2 regions of the Dorea sp. MB18-49 genome follow, and region 1 is predicted to be linked to the other one. Evidence: a T-box and tRNA genes for the amino acid it is inferred to sense, from the RefSeq annotation. Region 1 holds a T-box; the other holds one or more tRNA genes.
The links. A T-box is a leader RNA that pairs with one kind of tRNA and senses whether it is charged. The one in region 1 lies ahead of tyrS (tyrosine--tRNA ligase), so its partner is inferred to be a tRNA-Tyr.
Positions count from the first base shown of each region.

Region 1 (5,392 bases):
CATCGAAAAAGGAGAAATCTTCTATTCTGCACCGTTGATCCCGAATTATATCGGAACGGCATTTAAAAAGACAGTAGAAGAACGATTCGGAATTCCATGTGAAGTGGAAAATGATGTAAACTGTGCCGGACTTGCAGAGTATAAAGCAGGTGCGGCTGCAGGAAGCAAGGCAGCAGTGATGTTGACGATCGGAACCGGAATCGGCGGCTGTATCCTTCTGAATGGTGAAGTGTTCCACGGATTCAGCAACAGTGCATGTGAAGTTGGATATATGCATATGGATGACAGTGATTTCCAGACACTCGGAGCAGCAAGCATCCTGACAAAGAAAGTAGCTGCGTGGAAGGAAGAACCAACCGAAAACTGGAGCGGATATCACATTTTCGAAGAGGCGAAAAAAGGCGATGAGATCTGTAACCGTGCAATTGACGAGATGGTGGATGTACTTGGAAAAGGAATTGCCAATATCTGCTATGTAGTGAATCCGGAAGTTGTTGTACTTGGCGGTGGAATTATGGCACAGGAAGCATTCTTAAAAGATAAGATTGAAAAAGCAGTAGAAAAATATCTGGTGTCCAGTATGTGGGAGCATACAAGGATTGCATTTGCCAAGAATCAGAACAATGCCGGTATGCTTGGAGCATTCTATCATTTCCAGGGAAGACATGCATAGTCCGGAGTTATAAAATAAAGAAGCAGGAATAGTAAGATATGGAATATTATGTAAAATCAGTCGTTCCGATCATAGAATCGAATTATGATAAATTTACGACAGTGGAACGGAATATCGCAGATTTTTTTATACAGAACAGAAAGAAAGTGGATTTTTCATCAAAATCCATTTCCGAGAGACTCTTCGTATCAGAAGCGTCGTTATCCAGATTTGCGAAGAAATGCGGATATCGCGGATACAGAGAATTCATCTATCAGTATGAAGAGACATTTGTAGAAAAGCAGGAATCCATTACCGGTAATACGCGAATGATCCTGAATGCGTATCAGGAACTTCTGAATAAGACTTACAGTCTGGTGGATGAGGCACAGATTGCAAGGATCAGCAGATATCTGAATCAGGCGGAGCGTGTGTTCGTGTGCGGAACTGGAAGTTCCGGTCTGGCAGCAAGAGAGATGGAACTGCGTTTTATGCGAATCGGTGTGGATATTGATTCGCTGGTAGAAAGAGATATGATGCGTATGCAGGCGGTATTCCAGGACAGAAGAAGCCTCGTATTCGGAATCAGTATCAGCGGATCCAAGGAAGAGGTCTTGTTTCTTCTGAAAGAAGCATATCGGAAAGGTGCGAAAACGATTCTTTTTACGGCGAACAACCGGGGTGACTTCGAGCAGTTCTGCACAGAAGTTGTTCTGATTCCATCACTCAGACACCTGAATCATGGGAATGTAATCTCACCGCAGTTCCCGATTTTGGTCATGCTTGATATTATCTATTCTTACTATTTGGAACAGGATAAATATGAAAAAGAAGTTCTGCATGATAATACACTGCGTGCACTGGAAGAAGGAGAAGGGATGCACAGGAGTTTTTAGAATGTTAAGAGGTATGTTGGGAAAAAATAAAATGGAGGATATATAAAATGATAATCAAAAATGTAATTGTCTATACAGAAGACAAAAAATTTACAGCAGGCGGCATTGTTGTTCACGATGACAAGATCGAAAGCATTTACACGACAGAAAACGTACCGGATATGCTGGGGGAAGAAGTCGTTGACGGACAGGGGGCATACGCAATCCCGGGACTGATCGATCTGCATTTCCACGGGTGTATGGGAGATGACTTCTGTGATAACAGTAAAGAGGCTATTGAAAATATTGCAAAATATGAGGCTTCTGTGGGTGTTACAACAATCGCACCGGCAACGATGACACTTCCGGTAGAAGAACTGGAAGATATCTTAAGAACAGCAGCAGAATACAAAAAAGAACAGAATCCGAAGGGAGCGGATCTTGTAGGCGTGAACATGGAAGGCCCGTTCATCAGCCCGGTGAAAAAAGGAGCGCAGGATGAAAGAAATATCATGCCTTGTGATACGGCCATTTGTCAGAGATTCCTTGATGCTTCGGAAGGACTTGTGAAGTTTGTAGGACTTGCGCCGGAAGAAAGCGAGGACGCAGTTGCATTTGTAGAAGCAATGAAAGATAAAGTGAACATTTCGCTTGCACATACCAATGCGGATTATGCACATGCGAAAGCAGCATTCGATGCCGGAGCAAATCATGCCGTACATCTCTTTAATGCGATGCCTGCATTCACTCACCGTGAACCGGGTGTTGTAGGAGCAGTGTCCGACAGTGCACATGTAATGGCAGAAATTATCTGTGACGGTGTACATATCCACCCATCTATGGTAAGAGCAGCGTTCAAGATGATGGGAGCAGACCGCATGATCCTGATCAGTGACAGCATGCGTGCAACCGGAATGCCGGACGGACAGTATACACTTGGCGGTCTGGATGTAAAAGTAGTTGGAAATCATGCGACACTGGTATCTGACGGAGCACTTGCTGGATCAGTAACAAACCTTGCTGACTGCCTGCGTACAGTAGTTAAAAAGATGGAGATCCCACTTGAGACAGCTATTGCATGTGCGACGATCAATCCGGCTAAGAGTCTTGGAATTGAAGATACATATGGTTCGATCGCACCGGGAAAGAAAGCGAATATCGTATTATTAGACGAGAATTTGGAGCTTAAGATGGTAATTAAGGACGGACAGGAATTATAATTCATGCAATTTATAGTATAAGGCCATTTGGTGTTAAGGACAGATGAAAAAGATTATATTTTTAGGTGACAGTATTACAGATGCCAGTCATTGCTTTTTAGAAAATCCACTGGGAAACGGTTATGTGAATATGGTGGCTGAGAAGTTGAATGACAGTGACGGCGGAAGGAAGAAGTACGACATTATGAATCGAGGACATGATGGATTCACGATTCATGGAGTGAAACGTATATTGGAGAAGGAATGCATTTTAAAACGACCGGATGTCGTAAGCATTCTGATAGGATGCAATGACGTCGGAGTTATGATGAATACAGGAAAGAGCCTGGAAGAACAGCAGTTTGAAGCCTGTTATGAAGCCATTGTGAAAGAAATTACAGAGCAATCGGATGCAAAGCTTATCTGTATGTCGCCATTTATAGTGCCATATCCCAGAATGTATGAAAACTGGATTCCGGGAATAAAACAGACAGAAAGAATCGAAAAAAAGATTGCAGAAAAATATCATGCGGACTTTCTTGCGCTTCAGGACATGATAATATTGAAAGCAGAAAAAGCAGGATATGAGAGTGTTACAACGGATGGTATTCATCTGACAGAATATGGAAATGAAATAATTGCAGGAGCATGGCTGCAACTTTTTGAAAAAATAAAAGATGGAGATTAAAAATCATCTTGACAAAGTTCATCAAATCAGTTAGTCTTTAACACAGACAGGAAAATAATATACAGATATCACAAAGGCTTGGAAAAGAAGAAGTAGTGATTCACACACCCATACAGAAAGCTGCCGGTTGATGAGAGGCGCATGAAAGAGTGAAGAATGAATACGTCTTGGAGCTGCACACCGAAATGATACACGATAAGAATTATGAGTGTTTTCGAAAGTAGGCTGTGACGTCGGGCACACGTTATAGTGCAAAGGTCTGTGAACACGCAGATTGAATGAGGCTGAATACACAGGTAATCAGCGAAATAAGGTGGTACCACGGTTAATATCGTCCTTATCCAATATTGATTGGATAAGGACTTTTTTTGACCAGTTATGTGGGAAAATCGCTTTCTGAAAAGCATATTTGCAAGCTGAAGTAAAGTGAGAATTCTGTAAATCATTAACATAATAAAAGGAGAATAAAAATGGGAATTTATGAAGAACTCGTTGCAAGAGGTCTGATCGCACAGGTAACAGACGAAGACAGGATCAAAGACTTGGTCAACAATGGAAAGGCTACATTCTACATCGGATTTGACCCGACAGCAGACAGCCTTCACGTAGGACATTTCATGGCACTGTGTCTGATGAAACGTCTGCAGGAAGCAGGAAATAAACCAATCGCACTGATCGGTGGAGGAACAGCTATGATCGGTGATCCATCCGGAAGAACAGATATGCGTCAGATGATGACACCGGAGACAATCCAGCACAACTGTGACTGCTTTAAGAAACAGATGAGTCGATTTATCGATTTCTCAGATGGAAAAGCATTGATGGTTAATAACGCTGACTGGTTGATGGGACTGAACTACATCGAAGTATTACGTGAAGTCGGAGCACATTTCTCCGTTAACCGTATGCTGACAGCAGAGTGCTACAAGCAGAGAATGGAAAAAGGACTCAGCTTTCTTGAGTTCAACTACATGATCATGCAGGCATATGACTTCTATGAGTTATACCAGAAATACGGATGTAACCTTGAGTTTGGCGGGGACGACCAGTGGAGCAACATGCTTGCAGGTACAGAACTGATCCGTCGTAAACTCGGAAAAGACGCTTCTGCCATGACGATCACACTGCTTCTGAACTCAGAAGGTAAAAAGATGGGTAAGACACAGAGTGGTGCTGTATGGCTTGATCCGAACAAGACATCTCCATTCGAATTCTATCAGTACTGGAGAAATGTCGCAGATGCAGATGTATTAAAATGTATCCGTATGCTGACATTCCTTCCGTTAGAAGAGATCGACAAGATGGACAGCTGGGAAGGAGCACAGCTTAACACAGCAAAAGAGATTCTTGCATTCGAGCTTACAAAACTGGTTCACGGTGAAGAAGAAGCACAGAAGGCACAGGAGGCAGCAAGAGCATTATTCTCAACAGGTGCAGCAGCAGATATGCCAAAGACAGAACTGACAGAAGAAGACCTTACAGACGGTAACATCGATATCCTGACAATGTTAGTAAAATCAGGACTGACAGCTTCTAAGTCAGAAGCACGCCGTGCCGTACAGCAGGGTGGAGTATCTGTAGATGGTGAGAAGGTGACAGATGTATTCCAGACATTTGCCGGAGAAGCATTAAGTGGAGAAGGCGTAGTCCTGAAAAAGGGTAAGAAAAACTTCCGTAAAGTGTTAGTAAAGTAGTATAATTATAAAAGAATACAGTAAAATTGCAGGCAGTGAATACTCACTGTCTGTAATTCTAAAAGCAAAGATGTACTCTTGCTACTGTTTCATACTTAATTTTGTGAGAGTACATAAAGACGATAAGGAGGATATGGAAATGGCATTTAAAGAAGTAGCAATTGAAAGTCTGGAATTCAACCCATTCACAAAGATTTCAAAAGAGTGGATGCTGGTAACAGCAGGAGATGAAAAAAAGAGTAACACCATGACAGCAAGCTGGGGTGGTGTCGGAATCATGTGGG
Region 1 is NZ_JAMOYX010000041.1:13,613-19,004, reverse strand. It holds gene NCY30_RS11480 (ROK family protein) at 1-673, shown strand, start outside; gene NCY30_RS11475 (MurR/RpiR family transcriptional regulator) at 712-1,548, shown strand; gene nagA (N-acetylglucosamine-6-phosphate deacetylase) at 1,596-2,747, shown strand; gene NCY30_RS11465 (SGNH/GDSL hydrolase family protein) at 2,791-3,414, shown strand; T-box leader at 3,485-3,756, shown strand; gene tyrS (tyrosine--tRNA ligase) at 3,885-5,108, shown strand; gene NCY30_RS11455 (flavin reductase family protein) at 5,248-5,392, shown strand, end outside.

Region 2 (5,392 bases), on a different contig from region 1:
CATAATTTTATTCCAGTCAAATTCCAGGTTGTTCACGACATTCATAATTTCTTTATTATTATGGAACCAGTGATCTGCCCACCCCTGCACCTGCGGGATAAACTCCTGAATACTCTTTCCCAGATTGGCAAATGTTCCTGCCAATTGCGGAAGCAGCCCGAATATTATCATTGCCAGAATTCCGGTTACACCGGCAATTACAAGCATCAGACTGATTCCCCTGGCATATTTTCTTTTATATTTTTCAGAAATTTTTCTCTCTGTAAATAATTTCCGTTCTACAAAGTTCATCGGTACACTTAAGGCAAATGCAATCGCACCGCCAAGCAAAAACGGATATACTATATTTAATACAAATTGAAACGCACTTATCACAACATCAAATTTCCACAGACAGACAATCAGTACTGCCGTAAATATGATCAATCCCCTGATCTGCTTCACTGTCTCTTGTTTTAATTCCATTTTGTCTTTCCCTTCAAATACTTCAATCCCTGAATCACAGGAAGATTCAGAAATGCAAGACCATATACTGTCATCAGCTGCGTCATATTTAACGTAACAACCTTAAACATGGCATGTAATCCAGGAATTGTAAGAACACCCGTGATCAGAACAGTACCTAAGACAAATGCTCCGATCAGATATTTATTATTAAAGAATCTCTTTGAGAATATTACCGGCTTATCGTCTTTGCAGTTAAATCCATGTACCAGACGGCTCATACACAATGTTCCAAACGCCATCGTACTTGCCAGAACTGCACCCTGTCCTCTGTATCCGATCAAGAATGCTGCCATTGTCATAATCCCGATGCACAGACCTTCGGTTCCGATATTCACCAGATATGCTTTCGTAAGTATTGACTCATTCACAGGTCTCGGTTTCTGATCCATAACCGCTTTAGAATGCGGTTCCATACCCAGCGCAATTGCCGGCAGGCTGTCTGTCAAAAGATTAATAAACAACAGATGTACCGGGGCAAAAGGCACCGGTAATCCGGCCGTTGCTGCATACAGTACCGCAAGAATTGCTCCGAAATTTCCGGATAATAGAAATTGAATTGCATTTTTAATATGCTGATACAGATTTCTTCCATTTTCCACTGCCTTCACGATCGTTGCAAAATTATCATCTGTCAGAACCATCGCCGCCGCATCCTTAGCAACTTCGCTTCCGGTCACACCCATTGCAACACCGATATCCGCCTGTTTTAAAGCCGGCGCATCATTCACACCATCTCCTGTCATTGCCACAATATTTTCCTTTTCCTGCCACGCACGGACAATCCTGATCTTATGCTCCGGAGAGACTCTTGCGTAGACCGAGATTCCCTCTACAAAGTCTTTTAAATCTTCATCTGACATATTTTCAATATCAGCACCTTCACAGGCTTCTGACTCATCCTTTAATATTCCAATCCTCTTTGCAATTGCCGCAGCCGTGACTTTATGATCTCCCGTAATCATAATCGGCCGGATTCCGGCATTCAGGCACTCTGCTACCGCAACCTGCGACTCTTCTCTCGGCGGATCCATCATTGCGATCATTCCGATAAATATCAGATGCTCTTCATCCTCTGTACCGATTTCTTTTTCCTCTTCCAGATGTTTATATGCAAATGCAAGAACTCTTAACCCTTCTCTGGAAAACTGCATATTCTGCATGGAAATATTCTTACAGTCAGAATCTGTCATCTTTCTTACAGTATTTCCAACTCTGATTCTGTCCATACGATCCAGTAATACATCTACAGCACCTTTTACGATCATTATATGATCAGCCGTTAACATCTTATCATCCTGAATCCTATGAGCTGTCGACATCAATTTTCGCTCACTGTCAAATGGAACCTCAGACAATCTCGGATATCGTTCCCTTACCTGCATAATCTCAATTCCCAGATTACTTCCGAGATTAATAAGTGCCGTTTCCGTAGGATCACCAATCTCCTGTCCGTCTGTATTCGTTGAATCATTACACAGGATACTGAATCTCAAAAGCAGTTTTTCATTTTCATTTTTCAGATTAATTTTTCCGGCCGGTATTCTCTTTTCATTTACATAATAATCCTCTACCGTCATCTTATTCTGCGTCAGTGTCCCCGTTTTATCCGAACAGACAATCGATACACTGCCAAGACCTTCTACCGCCTGCAGTTTTCGTATAATTGCATGTTCTTTTGCCATCTTCTGTGTTCCAAAAGATAATACAATCGTCACAATCGAACTAAGAGCTTCCGGTATCGCTGCAACTGCCAGCGCAACAGCAAACATAAACGCTGAACCAATAGATTCTCCCTGAAATACATTTACCCCAAATATTATGCCTGAAAATACAAGAATTAATATCGACAATTTTTTTCCGAAATCATCAAGATTCACCTGCAGTGGTGTGCGCTTTTCTGATGTATTCTTCATAAGATCTGCAATCTTTCCTACTTCTGTATTCATGCCGATTGCAGTCACTTCGTATCTTCCTCTTCCATACGTAACAAAACTTCCGGAGAATACTTTGTTCGTCTGATCGCCAAGTGCTGTTCCGACTGCGACTTCATCCAGATTCTTTTCAACTGCTATGCTTTCTCCCGTCAGTGCACTTTCATCTACCTTCAGACTTGCACATTCTATAAGTTTTCCATCTGCAGGTATACAATCCCCTGCCTCCAGTATTACTTCATCGCCAATCGTCACCTCTCTCGACGGAATCTGAATAATATTTCCATCTCTTGCTACTTTCGCTTCCGGAGCAGATAACTGTTTTAAACTGTTAAGCGATTGTTCTGCCTTTACGGTCTGCACCGTTCCAAGTATTGCATTCATCGTAATTACTACAAAAATAACAATCGCACTTTCTGCATCTCCTAAGATACCGGAAATCACTGCAGATATGATCAATATGATAACAAGAAAATCTTTAAACTGTTCCAGAAATATCTGCATGATACTTTTCTTTTTCCCTTCTACCAGTTCATTGAAACCATATTTTTCCTGATTCTCCCTTGCTTGTTTTGTTGTCAGCATATTTGTTCTCCTTTCTTTCTTTGGCCAATAACCCTTTTTAATTTTTGATATATCGAAAGTATACCTAGAATCTGCCACCGTCAACTTGTATTACATGCTTTTGCTTTGGTATAAAAAAAGAGACTTTTATTGCATAAAAACTATGCAATAAAAGTCTCATCATTTCATTACGATACGGATAGCTCTTTTGCCATCGTACTGACGTCATCGTAAACATCTATATCTTCCATTCTTATATCTCTTTTATGAAATATATAGATGCCGATTACTCCCTCTTATTAATTATAATATAATCACTTCAATAAAATATGTCAATATATTTCAATAACAAAGTATGCAAGAAAAACTACCGGTTGCCAAAGCATCCGTAATGAACTGCCAGTGGCAGGTCATGTAGGTGGCAAGTTCTTTAAATAAAAAAAGAAGTAGTACTTATATACTACTTCACTCTCATTCCATGAGCGTGCGGGGATTCGAACCCCGGACAACTTGATTAAAAGTCAAGTGCTCTACCACCTGAGCTACACGCCCTTATTCCTTTCGCAAGGAAAATGCCCAGAACCGGAATCGAACCAGTGACACGAGGATTTTCAATCCTCTGCTCTACCGACTGAGCTATCTGGGCATACACACAATATTTTGTGCGAGTTGCGGGGGCAGGATTTGAACCTACGACCTTCGGGTTATGAGCCCGACGAGCTTCCAGACTGCTCCACCCCGCGATATTAAATTAAGTCTTGTGACTTAAAGCCGATGATCGGACTCGAACCGATAACCTGCTGATTACAAATCAGCTGCTCTGCCAATTGAGCCACATCGGCGAGTGCCTTACGGCTAATGGATGGAGGTGGATTCGAACCACCGAAGCAATTTGCAGCAGATTTACAGTCTGTCCCCTTTGGCCACTCGGGAATCCATCCATATTCTTTTTATTTGATGGGACCAATAGGGCTCGAACCTATGACCCTCTGCTTGTAAGGCAGATGCTCTCCCAGCTGAGCTATGATCCCATACAAACGACCCAGAAGAGACTCGAACTCTCGACCTCCGCCGTGACAGGGCGGCGCTCTAACCAACTGAGCCACTGGGCCATCTTTTGTTGTACCTATGCACCTTCAAAACTGCATATAAGAAATATTTTCTTTCATCCTACCTATCACCTTGCTTGGTCATGCCCTCGACCGATTAGTATCAGTCAGCTCCATACATTACTGTACTTCCACCTCTGACCTATCTACCTCGTCGTCTTCAAGGGGTCTTACTACTTACGTAGGGATATCTCATCTTGAGGGGGGCTTCACGCTTAGATGCCTTCAGCGTTTATCCCGTCCCGGCTTGGCTACTCTGCCATGCATTTGGTATGCAACAGATACACCAGCGGCCAGTCCATCCCGGTCCTCTCGTACTAAGGACAGCTCCTCTCAAATATCCTACGCCCACGCCGGATAGGGACCGAACTGTCTCACGACGTTCTGAACCCAGCTCGCGTACCGCTTTAATGGGCGAACAGCCCAACCCTTGGGACCTACTTCAGCCCCAGGATGCGATGAGCCGACATCGAGGTGCCAAACCACTCCGTCGATGTGAACTCTTGGGAGTGATAAGCCTGTTATCCCCAGGGTAGCTTTTATCCGTTGAGCGATGGCAATCCCACTTTATACCACCGGATCACTAAGTCCTACTTTCGTACCTGCTCCACCCGTCGGTGTCGCAGTCAAGCTCCCTTCTGCCTTTGCACTCTTCGAATGGTTTCCGTCCATTCTGAGGGAACCTTTGAGCGCCTCCGATACCCTTTCGGAGGCGACCGCCCCAGTCAAACTCCCCACCTGACATTGTCCCCCGACCAGTTCATGGTCGCTGGTTAGAAATCCAATACTGCAAGGGTGGTATCCCAACAGCGGCTCCGTGACAACTGGCGTTATCACTTCCTAGCCTCCCACCTATCCTGTACATGCAATACCGAATCCCAGTATCAAGCTGGAGTAAAGCTCCATGGGGTCTTTCCGTCCTGGCGCAGGTAACCAGCATCTTCACTGGTATTTCAATTTCACCGGGTGCATTGTTGAGACAGTGCCCAAATCATTACGCCTTTCGTGCGGGTCGGAACTTACCCGACAAGGAATTTCGCTACCTTAGGACCGTTATAGTTACGGCCGCCGTTTACTGGGGCTTAAATTCAAAGCTTCGCGTTACCGCTAACCTCTCCTCTTAACCTTCCAGCACCGGGCAGGCGTCAGCCCATATACTTCACCTTACGGTTTTGCATAGACCTGTGTTTTTGCTAAACAGTTGCTTGGGCCAATTCTCTGCGGCCAGCTCTCGCTGGCACTCCTTCTCCCGAAGTTACGGAGTCATTTTGCCGAGTTCCT
Region 2 is NZ_JAMOYX010000003.1:74,591-79,982, forward strand. It holds gene NCY30_RS02660 (AI-2E family transporter) at 1-465, opposite strand, end outside; gene NCY30_RS02665 (cation-translocating P-type ATPase) at 456-3,023, opposite strand; tRNA gene NCY30_RS02670 (tRNA-Lys) at 3,482-3,554, opposite strand; tRNA gene NCY30_RS02675 (tRNA-Phe) at 3,576-3,648, opposite strand; tRNA gene NCY30_RS02680 (tRNA-Met) at 3,672-3,745, opposite strand; tRNA gene NCY30_RS02685 (tRNA-Thr) at 3,772-3,844, opposite strand; tRNA gene NCY30_RS02690 (tRNA-Tyr) at 3,862-3,943, opposite strand; tRNA gene NCY30_RS02695 (tRNA-Val) at 3,961-4,033, opposite strand; tRNA gene NCY30_RS02700 (tRNA-Asp) at 4,041-4,114, opposite strand; partial or broken rRNA gene NCY30_RS02705 (23S ribosomal RNA) at 4,189-5,392, opposite strand, start outside.
Region 2: it encodes a tRNA-Tyr, which carries the amino acid that the T-box ahead of tyrS (tyrosine--tRNA ligase) is inferred to sense. The anticodon was not compared.